2 regions of the Sphingomonas sp. UYP23 genome follow, and region 2 is predicted to be linked to the other one. Evidence: riboswitches for the same ligand, from Rfam matches in the RefSeq annotation. Region 2 holds a riboswitch; the other holds the start of a gene.
The links. Region 2 has a riboswitch for cobalamin ahead of cobW (cobalamin biosynthesis protein CobW). Riboswitches for the same ligand answer to the same signal wherever they lie in the genome.

Region 1 (7,080 bases), 2.2 Mb from region 2:
ACCGTGCAGAACTCCTGGCACGCGAACAGGCACGGCATTTCCTGCACTGCGACGTCCTGATAGCCGGGCTCGGCCTGGATCGCGCGCAACGCCTCGACAAGACGCGCGCCGCCGCGCACGCCGGCTCCATCATCCCGTTCATCGGTTGAGAAGCGGCAGGTGTTGCAGGCGACGACGGCAGGTCCGTCACGCACTTCGCGCAGGGTCATGCGAGCACCGTGCGCGGCGCGGCGTCGGGCGCGGGGACCCCGGTCGCGATCAGTATGCGGTACAGCGCATAGAAGACGGCGAGGATCACGGCATTGCGCACGAATTGGCGCTCCAGGATCGGCAGCGACAGCGCCACATCGGCATGGCCGATCACTGGCGCCCAGAGCAGGATGCCGAGTTTGAACATCGCGAACGCGGCGAGATAGGCGATCGCGAGCCGCGCGAGCGTCGAGCGTGCCGGGCCATAGGTGTCGACAACGCTTGCGACGATCGTCCCCGCTACCGCAGCGGTGCCGATCGCAACGCCGGTCAGCGCGGTCGCCGCATCCCAGGGATAGCCCATCGCGCAAAAGCCGATCGCCTGGCTCACCACCCAGGCGGCGAGCATCAGCAGCACCCCATCGCGGCGATCGAGATGCACCGCGGCGAGCGCGGCGAGCGCGGAAAAGGGCGTCGCGCAGGCGAAGATCAGGGTGGTGAGCGTGCTCGCGATCGTGAAGAGCAGAATCCACAGAAGGTCGGCTTGGCGCGTCCGGGTGGCGTTCGTCATCATCGTCTCCTCAAAACCGGCCACGGAAACCGGCATAGACGCTGCGGCTCAGCGTGCCGTAGCGATAGGTCGTCTGATATTGCGCGTCGAACAGGTTTTCGATCCGCCCGAACAGCGCGACGCGCCTGGTGACAGGCAGTTCGGCGCGCAGGTCGATCAGCGTGTACGGCGCAAGGCGCGTGGCGTGCGCCGCGTCGTTGAACGTCTCGCCCGACCAGCGGACCGCGACGCCGCCCGAGATGCCGCTCGGCAGCGTATAGGTCGCCGATCCGTTCGCCGCATTGCGTGGGCGTCGCGCGAGTTGCAGGCCGTAGGTCGCGCCAGGCGACCGGTCTTCCGAGAGCGAATAGGTGTAATTGCCATCGATCAGCAGGCGCTGTCCGAAGCGCAGCGCGCCTTGCGCCTCGACGCCCTGCGCGAGCGCGCGCGACACGTTGGCATAATAACCGTAGCGCGCAATCGCCGTGCCGGGCTGGAAGCAGAACGCGGTCGTCGGCACGTCGGGACAGCTGTCGAAGGTGATCAGATTGGTCGAGCGGCGCTCGAAATAGGTGCCGCCCAGCGTCAGCGCGCCAGCGAACAGATGCTGTTCGACGCCGGCTTCCCAGCCCCTGGCCCGTTCGGGCTGGAGTGTCTGGTTCCCATATTCGGAGAAGAGCTGATAGAGTGTCGGCGCCTTGAACCCCTCGCCATAGCTGGCGCGCAGCGTCGTGCCGCTGCGCAACGCCCATACCCCGCCTGCCTCGAACAGCGTCTTGCTGCCGAACCGGCTATGATTGTCGTTGCGCACCCCACCGCTCAGCGTCAGCCCGTCGAACACCGTGGCGGTGAGCTTGCCATAGACACCGGTCAGCGCGGCGCGGGCCGTATCGGGCGCGGGGATCGGCGTGCCGAGCGCGCCGTCGGGCGAGACGGTGCGGAAGCGCGAAATCTCGCGTTCGACGCCGAACACAGCATCCCAGCCCGCCGCGATGCCGAGGCTCCCCTGATACTCGAGCCGGGCGTTGCGGCCGTTGGCGTCGAAGGTCAGCGGTTGCGGCAGCTCGGGGCTGTAATTGTCGCGCTGGATGTCGGTATAGCCATAGGCGACGCGATTGCGAAGCCGGCCGCCGAACAGATCGACGTTGAGCCCGGCATAGCCGACAAATTGCGTGTCGACCGAAAAGTCCGAGGAATCGCCGTCAAAGCCATCGAGCTCGACGCGGCCATGCGCATAATAGCCGCGGACGTCGGCGCTGATCCCGTCGGCCAGCTTGAGTTCGGCGCGCCCGGTCACGCTCTGATTGGTATAGCCGTCGGTCTCCGTGCCGCCGAACGCCGGCGCAATGGCCGAGATTCCGGCGGTGGTGAAGCTTTGCGCGCCGACCCGGAAGGTCAGCGGCCCGGCCTTGCCGCCGATCGCGGCGCGCGCGCTGACCGTCTCGCGCGAGCCGGCTTCGACATCGAAGCTCCCCTCGATAGCCTTTTGCGGCAGCGCGGTGACGATGTTGACCACGCCGCCGATCGCCTGGCTGCCCCACAGGATCGATTGCGGCCCGCGCAGCACTTCGATCCGGCTGGCGTCGCCGGTCAGGAGGTTGGCGAAATTGTAGCCGCCGCCGGGCGAGGACGGATCGTTGAGCTTGACCCCGTCGATCACGACGACGGTCTGGTCGGTCTCGGCGCCGCGGATCCGGAGCGATGTGTTGGTGCCATAGCCGCCATTGCGCGACATGCTGACGCCGGGCGTGCGCACCAGGAGCTCGGTGACGCCGATGTCCTGGCTGCGATTGATCGCGGCCTTGTCGAGCACCGTGACCGAGGCGGCGACGCGCTCGATCGCGGTCGGCACGCGCGTCGCGGTGACGACGATGTCGGTGGCGGAATTGGTCGGCACGTCGCTCGCGGCATCGGGGCGGGGCGCCTGTTGGGCGTCGTCCGGTTTGGCCGGCGCGTCCGCATAGGCGGGCGCTGCGAAGAGCAGGCCGAGCAGGAGTCCGGCGGTCGGTGGGTAGAATCGTTTCATGGCAGTCCCCGCTTTCAGACGATCGAAGGCCTGAATCGCGAAGGAGGGAGGGCGCGAACCATCCCGCCTGCGCGATGCAGGTCGGCGATGTCGTCACGCGGGGGTCTTCCCCGTTCGCTCGGCGCACCCTGGCCGGTCGAAAGACGACTGCGACGGGCAGGTCTCCTGGCTCACGGGTCAACGCTGTTCCGGCCGCCTTCTCAGGACCAGAAGGTCCCAATGGCAAATGGTCGGGCAACTCGCCGCTTACAGTTGCAGGGGCAGCCGGGGTTTTCCCGTTCCCTTTTCATCCCCGTCGCCGGGGAACCTGTCGCAACACGCCGCCTAGCGCTGAGGCCGATAGCGGTCAATCACATGGGTTAGCGACAGGCGCGGTCCCGCGCGCGCTCTTCTGCTCGCGCGCGGTTCGCGGCGGCGCGATGCGGTTGGTGCATTTCCTTGCCGTTTGGTGCTAGTCCTGGCGCAGGCAATGACCCTTTGAGCGGGAGTCTGGCGTGCGTCTCCTGATTGCCGATCCCGATGCGCGCGCCGCGCATCAGCTCGCCGAGGCGCTGCGTGCCTTCGGGCACGAGGTGGTCCTGGCGGGTGATGGGCGCATGGCGCTCGTTTTGGCGACGCAGGAGACGTTCGGCGCGGTGCTGCTCGAACTGATCCTGCCCTATGTCGGCGGGGTCGAGATCACGCAGGCGCTGCGTGAGCGCGGGCTCGACATGCCGGTCGTCCTGCTGAGCGTGCATGGCGATCTTCCCGACCGGGTCGCCGGGCTCGATGCGGGCGCCGACGATTATCTCGTCAAGCCCGTCGCCGCGATCGAGATCGATGCGCGGCTGCGCGCGATCCAGCGGCGCGCGGCACGGACCGGCGGGCACGGCGTGATGCGGTCGGGCGATATCGAGGTCAACGAGATCAAATATCGCGCGGTGCGCGCGGGGCGTACGCTGGCGTTGCCCAAGCTTGAATTCCAGATGCTGTGCGAGCTGATCCGCAACAAGAATGCGATCGTCACGCGCGCCATGTTCTACCGCAACGTCTGGGGTTACGAGGGCGAGCCCGCGACCAACGTCGTCGAATCTTATATCCGCCGGTTGCGCGCGCATCTGAATGCGGGCGGCGCGCCGGACCCGATCGAGACGATCCGCGGCGTCGGCTACATGCTGGTCGAACACGGCTGAGCGCGCGGCCCCTCGTTCGACGGACGCAGGCAAAGAAAAACCCGGCCCGAGCGATGCTCGGACCGGGTTGTTCTGGCTGGTCCCGAGGGATCAGAACTTGGCGGAAAGCTCGAAGCCGTAGGTCCGCGGCGTGTTGAAGTTGCCATAGTCGCCGAGGACGCCGCCGTATGCCGTCGAGATCAGCTGGCCGTTGGCGCCGTAGTTCTGCACCGGCGTCGAGTTCGCCGACGAGCGGCGATAGACGTAGGTCGTGTCGAGCAGGTTGCGTGCCCAGACCGAGACGGTGACCTTGTTATGGTCGTTCACCGCGATGTCGGCAAGCGCGAGGCGACCGTTCATCACGAAGCTGGCGTCGGTCTTGGTGTTCTCGAGCTGGAAGCTGTACTGGCTGCTCGCATAGTTGCCGTCGAGGTGGAGACGGATGCTCGCGTCACCGACGTTGATCGGCATGACATAATCGATCGCCCCCGAAGCCGCATTCTTAGGCGTGTAGACGATGTACAGCTGCTGCAAGCCGCCGCCGAGCGGGTTGATTGCCGACGGTGCCTTCCAATAGGTGTAGGCATACGACCCGGTCAGCGTGAGCTGCGGGATCGGCTTGACGGTCAGATCAGCCTCGATGCCGCGGATCTTCGAATTGCCGGCATTGGTGGTCTGCTCGATATGGCTGCCGTTGGTCACGCTCGACCCGTTCGTGTCGAAATAGTCGAAGTCGAACTGCGTGTTGCTGCGGTCCATGATGTAGCCAGCGATGTTGAAGCGCGCACGGTGATCCCAGAAGTCGGCCTTGGCGCCGATTTCGTACGACTTGACCGATTCCGGACCGAAGGCGTTGAACTGGAGCGAGCGATCGTTCGCACCACCGGCGCGGAAGCCGGTCGCATATTTTGCGTACAGATGAACATCACGCGTTACGTCGAATGCGATGTTGAACATCGGATCGAAGCGGCTGATGCTGTTCTTGAAGGTGAACGGTGCGACCACGCCCGCCGCACCGGCAAGATCGGTGCGGTTGTTGATGACGTAGAGGCTGCCGTGACGGTCGTCCTTGGTCCAGCGACCGCCTGCCGTGATGTGCAGCACGTTGCCGAGCGCCTCGGGCGAGAAGGTCAGGTTGCCGAATACCGAATAGTTGTGGTCGGTCGCGGCGCTGGCGCGCGTGATGAACTGGCAGCTGTTGGCGAATTGCGGCGCCGTTGCAGCCAGCGTGTTGTTGCACGATGCGTCATACTGCTGATAGCCCGAGTTCGCCCCCGAGATCGCGGTCGAATTGCCCGGGATCGGGCTCCGGACCGTGTAGGCGGTGCCGTTCGCGTTCCACTGGTTGGTCAGCGGGGTCGCGGCATACTCGCTCGCCTGTTCGGTGTAGTAATAGGCGCCGACGACATAGTCGAACTGCGGCACGCTGCCGACCGCCTGGAATTCCTGGCTGAACTGGTGCTGCTTCAGGTACGACAGGCTGTAGCGGCTGAACGTGCCGGTGGTGTTGATCGCGGTCGGGTTGGCGGTGTTGACCACGAACGGCGAGAACGAGCTACGCTCTGGGCCGCCCGAATTGTCCCACTGGTCGGTGCGCACGCCGCGCCATGCGGTGATCGAGCGCAGCTCGATCCATGGTGCGAGCTTGTACTTCAGATTGGCCGAGAAGCCGTGCGTGATGTCGAGGCTTGGCTGCTGCGGCACGCCCACATCGGCAACGTTCTGGCGCTCGGGATGGACGCCGACGAGCGGCGCCTTGGGCGCGATGCAGGCTACGCGGCCAGCCGCGGCCTGTGCCGGGGTGATGGTGCCGCCGCAGGCAGTGTTGGTGCCTGGGAGGAACAGCGAGGTGCCAAGGACGCCGGCGGCGTTGGTGTACGACCCGACCTGATAGCCGTTCGGGTTGTAGTTGAGCAGCTGGCTGTAGTTCGGCGTATTGTCGTCGCGCGCATAATCATACGCGAGGTCGGCAGTGAAGCCGTCGATCGGCTGCCAGCGCGCGGCCGCGCGGCCGCCCTTGCGGTCGTAATAGTTCCAGCCGGTCGAACCCGCGAGCGGATCCTTCACGGTCGGATCCTGATGCTGGTACACGCCGTCGAACTTGAGCGAGATGTTGTAGAAGGTCGGCAGGTCGAGGTGCAGGTCGGTGTTGCGGCTGCCGTAATTGCCGACACCGGCGGTGACGCGCGCGTCGAACACGCCGGTCGGCGCCTTCGAGACAAGCGACAGCGCGCCGCCTTCGGTGTTGCGGCCGAACAGCGTGCCCTGCGGACCCTTCAGCACTTCGATGCGCTCGATGTCGAACAAGGCAGCGTTGAGGCCCTGCGTCTTACCAAGCGCGACGCCGTCGATATAGACGCCGACGCCGCCGTCACGCGCGGTCTGGTTCTGATCGTAGGGGACGATGCCGCGGATACCGATCGTCAGCGCCGACTGGCGCGCCTCGAAGGTCGCGACGCGGAGCGACGGGATCGAGCCGTCGGCGAGGTTGAACAGGCTGAGCACGTGACGATCGGCGATGCCCTGCGCGCTGAGCACGCTGATCGAGATCGGTGTCTTCTGCAGGTTGGTTTCGCGGCGGGTCGCGGTCACGACGATGTCACCGATGCCGGCGCCCTGATCGGCGGGCGCCTCGGCGGTCGGCGTGGTTGCCTGGGTATCAGCAACGGGTGCGGTGGCCGCAGCGTCGGTGGCCGGAGCGGTCTGCGCCAGGGCTGGCGAAGCGGTGAGAGCGATCAGCGCGCCGCCCATGAGCAGCTGCAGGCGGAAGCCCGAACGAACAATCATTGTGATATCCCCTGAACCAGGCGGGCCCTCTGGCCCCGGTCCGGCTCGGCTAGCGCCGAATTGGGTCAGGAATGTTACGTCTGCGGTCACTGCAGGATAATGAGCCTATCATTTTCGTGTCATATTTCCTCGCGCTAGGGGCGGCCAGGGCGCAAAGTCCGTCGCGTTTCATTGCGGTTTCGTCACAATGCGGACCGCACAGCACTTTCCTGGAAGCATCTTAGCCACGCGGCATTTCGCTTATCCGCGGGAGTGCGGCTAACTTGTCACACGGTATGGGTCTCGCTGGTCGTGCGATGTGCTCTGGATCGCCCGTCCGGTATGGGGCGAGTCGCCGCGCCGATACCTGTTTTGCGCCACGCGGCCTTTGCGACTAG
Region 2 (7,080 bases):
GCGTGTCGGCCTTCCCCGCCTTGACCGAGAAAGGGCGGGCCGGGTCGTGCGCGATGTCGAAATAGGCCTCGCCGTGGCGGAGCACCGCACTGCGCGCGTCCGCCGCGAGCCGGATATCGACCGCGGTCGCCCCGCTCAGCCGGACGGTCGAGCCGTCGCGCAACTGGAAACGGCGCTGCTCGCCGCGCTGGGTTTCGAGATGCGCGAGCGCGACCGGTCGCGTGCTCCCCATCCCGCCGAGCCACACCCCGTACCCGGCAACCAGCAGCAGCGCGGCGGCGGCACCGCTCGCGCCGACCTTGCGGCGGCGCTTGGCGCGCATCGCATGGACCTGCGCGTCGGACAGCCGCTCGCTTGCGGCACAGGTGGCAAGCGCTTCGAGCAGCGCCGCTTCCGCGACGCCGCGCGGCGCCGACGCCGGTTTCGTCGCCACGCTCATGCCCCCTCGCCCAGCGCGAGCCCGCGCCGCGCGAGCGCATGGCGCAGATCGGCGACCGCACGGCCGCAATGGCGCTCGACCGCGGCATTGGTCATGCCGAGAGCGGCGGCGATCGTCGCGATGGGCTGCTCCTCGAGCCGGCGCCGCGTGAACACTTCGCGGCGGAGCGCGGGCATCGCCTTCAGCGCGCGGATCAGCACATCGACGCGCTCGCGATAGGCGAGGATCTCGTCGGCGCGCGGCGCGGGGCAGATCAGCTCTTCGGACACCGCTTCGGCGACACCGACGCGGCGCATCCGGCGCAGATGATCGTTGATCAGGTTGCGCGCGACGGTGAAGCAGAACGCGCCGACATCGCCGATCGAGCGCGTGCGGCGATACTCGTACAGCCGGACGTAGATTTCCTGGACGATATCCTCGCTATCGGCGCGGTGCCCGAGCCGACGCTCGACGAAGCGCTGGAGCAGCGGGCGCAGATCGCCATGCTCGCTGGCGCGCGACAGCGTGGACGCGTGCTGCGTCATCGGCGGAACGCGCGCAGGCGCGACAGGTCGGTCATCGGTCGCTCCCCTGCGGACGGAATGCCGCGATTCGTCATGCGCTTAGCTTTTCTGCGTGAAGCCCGCATGACAGTCGCGGCTCAGCGCAGCGCGCGCGCTTCGGCGGCACAGCGCGCCGCCGGGATCGGCGACGCGGTCGTCCGCAGCGCGGCGAGCTCGGTGCGCGCGGCCTCCATGTCGCGGCGGAATTCGGGCGAGGCATGGAGCGTCGCGACCACCACCGATCCCGCCATGAAGCCCGCCTCGACCGCGCTCGCGCTATGCGACCCGCAGATAGAGCGGCTCTCGCCGTAAGCCCGGCCGCGCGCGAGGATCTCGGTCGCGCGTTCGGGCATCAGTTCGGCGAGCAGCAGCGCGCTCGACCAGCCATTCGTGGTGTGCCCTGACGGGTAATCGCCATTGCTCGCCAGATGCGCCGTCTTGGGCTCGCAGATCGGCGCCGCGTCGTTGAGATACGGGCGGCGCGTGGCATAGCCCTGCTTGACGCGATCGACCATCGCCCCGCCGCCGGCCAGCGCGAAGACGCGCAACGTCGCCGGCGCGGTCTTGGCGTCGAGCTGCATCCCGATCGCACAGGCGAAGGTGGTGAAGCGATCATCGGTCACGTCGCGCGTCGCGACCTGCCAGCGCTCGCTCCCTTGCAGCGCGCGGGTCTCGCGGAACTGCGCGCGGTCGGCAATATTGCGCGGCGAGCCCGGCGCGGGCGGCGGCGGCAGGATCCGCATCAGGTCTGGCAGGGGCACGTTCGCGAGATACGGCTGCGGAGCTTGCGCGGCGGCGACCAGCGCGCCGCCGGCGAGCAGCGGGAGAAGCAGGCGGCGGGCGCTCACGGCTGGCGTTCCAGCACGGCGTCGCTGCACCCGGCCGGACGCCGCACCGGATTGCAGCGTGCCACCGCGCCGTCCGGCAGATGCACCTGATACCCGCCGACAAAGCGCGGGTCGGGCCAGAGATAGTCGGTCGAGATATATTGCGCCCCGCTCGCCAGCGCGGCGTCGCGCGGGCGCGTGTCGTTGCTGCGCGCTTCCTTGGTATTGGCGTCGGCGCGGGTGCGGACGAGATAGCCGGCGGCGACATCGCGCTTGATCCGGGCGCCATCGGCGACGGGATCGTTGAGCGTCAGATAGGCCGCGGCGGGGGATTGCTCGTCGGTGTTGATGAAGAACACGCGCCCCTCGAGCGAAGCGCGCTTGCCGCGATACACCGCGACCTTGGCGGGCGGCTCGTCGAGCGCGAACAGAAAGCGGCCGCGCGCCGTGTCGAGCGTCGGCCATTGGTTGGCGAGCACCGCGTCGCGCAGCGTCGGGTAGCGGCCCTGCACGTCGTCGGGCACGATCAGCATCGCGGGCGTCATCACCGAACGGATTTCGGCATCGAGCGCGTCATAGGCGGCTTCGGTGAACGGCAAGGCGTCGATCCCGCCGCGCGCGGCGTTCTTCTCGTCCTTGGCGTTGAACATCAACAGGATCGGCACATGGCCGGGATGCGTCGCCGACCAGCTGCGGATCTGCGTCAGGCATTCGGTCAGCAGCACGCAGCTGCTCGAATTGTCGATGCCGGGGATATGGAGCACCTTGAACCCCGGCCGCAGCAGCTTGGGGTCGCTCGATCCCTTGGCGTAATGGCCGCCGGCGGGGTCGTAATTGACGTCGATCTCGAGCTGCCGCGCGCCGGCGTCGAGCTGTTCGACGAGCGGGCGATGCGCATAATCGAGCGCGTCGGCGATCTTCGGGTCGAACGCGCGCAGCTTGACCATCGTCGCTGCCGGCATCGCCAGCTTGTAGCTGTTATGCGTGCCGACCACGCTGATATCGTTCGACCGCACCGGAACGGGCACGGGCGGGAGCGGCGGCGCGAGCAGGGCCGCGAGCAGAGGCAAGATCATCGAGATTGGGTCCATCACCGGCGCCGCCGGATGGCGGACCCGCACGCGCTACGCGCGGATCGCTACGGGACGATGACAGGCCGCGCGGCGGTTATGCTGCGAAGACGCCGTAGCGTGCGCGCCAGGCCGCCACTTCGTCGTGCAGATCGGCGGGCGCCGGAGTCCCGGACAGAACGTGGGTGGCGATCTCGGCATCTGGATGCATCAGCATCTTCTCCGCCCCGTCGCTGAACCAGACGGGAACGAGCTGATCGCACACGCTGTCGAGCACTGCGGCGGCCATGCCGTTCGCGATCGCGTCGCTCCCGGGGAGCGCGCGGACGGTGATCGACATGCCCTCGAGACAGTTCTCAGGATGCTGGACGAAATTGAGCGAGACGAGCAGCCCCGATCGATCGGGCCGCGCGCCCTCGGGCATCGCCGCGACGCGCCGCCAGGCGCAGAACCAGGTCCGGCAGATGCGCGGACGGACGGCATGGATGCCGCATCCGTGCGCGCCGAGATGGACGCACGGCGTCCCCGCAGGTTTGGAGAATTCGGGGGTATTGACCGTCAGCACGGTGCAGCACGCCGTGCAATCGCCGCAGGAACGGTCGGCGAGGACCGGCCCGAGCAGCGTGGTTTCCAAGTCGGTCTCTGTCTCCACGCCGCGGGAGTGCCGCGATCCGGGGCGGAAGACAAGGGCCGCGGATCCGTACCCCCGGCTAGCGTTCGCCGAACAGGTCGCGCTGGGTCTTTTCCAATTCCTCGGCATAGCGCCGCCGGACGAACGATTCCGACACGATCCCCAGCACCGCGCGCGTGTCGTCGAGCACGGCGAGCTCGTCGGCGCCCGACGCGTCGAAGCGCCGCATGACTTCAGCGATATCCGTCGCCGGCGTCAGTGCCGCGTCCACGTTGATCGCGAGCGTACCGACCAGCGCCTGCGGGTCGAGCCCTTCGGCATAGGCCGCCGGCGTCTGAACGATCCCGGCATAGTGCGCGGCGCTATCGACCAACACCGTGCGGCTCGACGATCCGAGCGGCACGTGGCTGCGGAAAACGCCAAGCGGCGTGTCCGCCGGCATCGCGGCGACGCCGCGGCGCATCATCTGCCCCGCGGTGAGCGTCTTGACCCAGCCGACGTCGCGCGCGCTCTTGATCGTCTCGCCGCGCAGGTGGAGCCGCCAGGTCGAGAAGCTGTAGCCGAACGTCTCGCGCACGATCGCCGAGGAGACCAGCGCCGCCGCCAGCACCGCGCCGGTCAGCGCGAAGTCCTGCGTCGCCTGCAGCACGACCATCGCCATCGTCATCGGCCCGCCGACCACCGCGACCGCAAGTGCCGCCATCCCGACCAGGGCGGCATTGCGCGGATCGACCACATCGTGCCCGACCACCATCGCCAGGCCGCCAGCGAACAGATGCCCGATCAGCGTCCCCAGGAAGAGCGAGGCGAAGAACAGCCCCCCGCGAAAGCCGAAGCCGAGCGACACGATCGACGCGGCGCATTTGGCGAAGAGCACGAGCAGGATCAGCGTGAGCGGCGCGCCGAGCGCGAGATCGGCATGGAGCGCGCCATGCCCCGCCGACAGCGCCTGCGGCGAGACCAGCGCGATCGGGATCAACAGCACGCCGCCAATTGCGGGCCGTGCCCAGTCGGCCACCGGCAAGCGCCGCGTGCCCGCCTCGACCAGGGCGACCGCGCGCATCAGCAGGATTCCCAGCCCTGCGCAGATCGCGCCGAGCACGGCATAGATCAGATAATGATGCGTCTCGGTCGGCATCGTCGCCGCGTCGATGACATAGGGCTGCGCGCCGAGCCCCTGCGCGACGAGCGTTCCCGCCAGCGCCGCCGCGACCACCGGCGCCAGCGCCGATGGCGTATAGGCGCCGATCACGATCTCGAACGCATAGAAGGCGCCCGCCAGCGGGGCGCCGAACGCCGCGCCGATCGCGGCCCCCGTGCCTGCGCCGACAAGGTTGCGCAAATCGGCGCGACGCAGGTTGAACGCCCCGCCCGCGAACGAGGCGAGCGCCCCGCCGAGCTGCGCATAGGCCGCCTCGAGCCCGACCGAAGCGCCGAACCCGTTCGACAGCACGGTCTGCCCGGCGATCACGAGACTGTCGGCTGGCGACATCCGCCCGCCATGCAGTGCGTTCGCCTCGACCGCATCGACCAGCCGCCGCCGGCGCGCGCGCACCGCCCAGGAGAAAGCGGCCAACACCAATCCGCCGACCGGCAGCATCAGCAAGGCGATCAGCGGCAGCGACGGCATCGCGCTGAGCCGTGCGCCGGGCGGCAGGTCGTACAGCACGCGCTGGATGCCGCGCGCGAGCGCACCCTGGACGACGCTCAGCAGCCCTGCCCCGGCCCCGACGATCGTCGCGAGCACGATGAACATCGCTTCGCTCGCGCGGACGCGGCGGCGAAACCATTTCAGGAGGAGCACGGCGCGCAGCGGACGTCCTTATCGACGGAGTCGGTCACGTCGCCAGAACCGCCGACGCGGTGCCGAGCGCCCTAGCGCGCGAAATGCAGCCTGCCAACGCATCGTGCGGCACAGGCCCTCCCGCGAATGATCAATTGGCAAGCCGGTGCGGCGCAGCTAAACGGATGCGTAGGAACCTAATTCGGTTCTCGATGATCGCGCCGGTGCCCTGCGAGGGGCTTGAATGGGAATGCGGTGCGGGGTTCGCCCCAAATCCGCGGCTGTCCCTGCAACTGTGAGCGGTGAGCGACGGCGTCAGGCTCCTCTCTGGAGCAGCCACTGGGATGGTGCATCGAGCGATGCATTCCTGGGAAGGCGATGCCCGAGCTTTGACCCGCAAGCCAGGAGACCTGCCGGCGATAAGGTCGCTCTTGCTTCGGCCCAGGGGATGGCTGCGGCACGGTTCTCCGTCTGAGCGACGAACCTGTGTGGCTGGGGCCGCATCGGTGTGCGCTTGCGGAGGGCTTTCGGCGCCCCACCAATGGCGCGCGCCGACCGACATGAGGTCCCCGCCGTTCGTTGCCAGCGCCGTGGGAATCCCGATGTCCGACCTTTCGAAAATCCCCGTTACTATCGTCACCGGCTTTCTCGGCGCGGGCAAGACGACCCTCATCAGCCATCTGATCCGTCAGTCGGGCGGGCGCCGGCTCGCGGTGATCGTCAACGAATTCGGCACGCTCGGCGTCGATGGCGACATCCTCAAGGGCTGTGCGATCCCCGATTGCCCGGCGGAGAATATCGTCGAGCTCGCCAACGGCTGCATCTGCTGCACCGTCGCCGACGATTTCATCCCGACGGTCGAGACCCTGCTCGCGCTCGATCCGCGGCCCGACCATATCCTGATCGAAACCTCGGGGCTCGCTTTGCCCAAGCCGCTGCTCAAGGCGTTCGACTGGCCGGCGATCCGCTCGCGCATCACCGTCGACGGGGTGATCGCGCTCGCCGATGCCGAGGCGGTCGCCGCCGGGCGCTTCGCCCCCGATCTCGCGGCGCTCGAAGCGCAGCGCGCCGCCGATCCCAGCATCGATCATGAAACCCCGCTGTCCGAAGTGTTCGAGGATCAGCTCGCCTGCGCCGACATGGTGCTGCTCACCAAATGCGACCTCGCCGGCGCAAATGGCATCGCCACAGCGCGAGCGGTGATCGCCGCCGAGACGCCGCGCGCGCTGCCCGTGCTCGAACTGATCGATGGCGTCGTCGATCCGCGCATCGTGCTCGGCATCGGCGCCGCGGCGGAGGACGATATCGCCGCGCGCCCGTCGCATCACGATGGCGAGGACGAGCACGAGCATGACGATTTCGACAGCATCGTCCTCGACTTCGGCGAGATCGCCGCGCCCGATGACCTCGCCGCGCGGATCGAGGCGCTTGGCGGCGGTGGCGACGTGCTGCGCGTGAAGGGTTATGCCGCGGTGGCGGGCAAGCCGATGCGGCTGCTCGTGCAGGCCGTCGGCGCGCGCGTCCGCACGCATTACGACCGGCCGTGGCGGAGCGACGAACCGCGCGCCACGCGCCTGGTGGTGATCGCCGAGCGCGACCGGCTCGACCCCGCAGCGATCCGGGCGGCGCTGCAGGGCTGACGCTGCGATGCACGTCATCTTCCGCGAAACCCACGGGTTGGAGGAGAGCGCATCGCCCCGCGATCTGGGGCAGGACGCCGCCGATCTCGTGCTCCTGTCGTTCTCCGACAGCGATCTCGGCGCGTTCGCGGCCGGGTGGCGCAGCGCC

Region 1: it holds a riboswitch for cobalamin, as region 2 does, so the genes downstream of both, ACVWYO_RS08540 (TonB-dependent receptor plug domain-containing protein) here and cobW (cobalamin biosynthesis protein CobW) in region 2, are expected to answer to the same signal.

Annotation. Positions count from the first base shown of each region.
Region 1 is NZ_JBSSBX010000001.1:1,712,573-1,719,652, reverse strand. It holds gene ACVWYO_RS08550 (DUF1636 domain-containing protein) at 1-209, opposite strand, end outside; gene ACVWYO_RS08545 (hypothetical protein) at 206-760, opposite strand; gene ACVWYO_RS08540 (TonB-dependent receptor plug domain-containing protein) at 771-2,765, opposite strand; cobalamin riboswitch at 2,904-3,091, opposite strand; gene ACVWYO_RS08535 (response regulator transcription factor) at 3,260-3,937, shown strand; gene ACVWYO_RS08530 (TonB-dependent receptor) at 4,028-6,703, opposite strand.
Region 2 is NZ_JBSSBX010000001.1:3,870,728-3,877,807, reverse strand. It holds gene ACVWYO_RS19135 (FecR family protein) at 1-433, opposite strand, end outside; gene ACVWYO_RS19130 (RNA polymerase sigma factor) at 436-963, opposite strand; gene ACVWYO_RS19125 (acid phosphatase) at 1,080-1,829, opposite strand; gene ACVWYO_RS19120 (phosphatidylinositol-specific phospholipase C1-like protein) at 1,826-2,884, opposite strand; gene ACVWYO_RS19115 (YkgJ family cysteine cluster protein) at 2,976-3,530, opposite strand; gene ACVWYO_RS19110 (chloride channel protein) at 3,589-5,265, opposite strand; cobalamin riboswitch at 5,498-5,724, shown strand; gene cobW (cobalamin biosynthesis protein CobW) at 5,895-6,932, shown strand; gene cobN (cobaltochelatase subunit CobN) at 6,940-7,080, shown strand, end outside.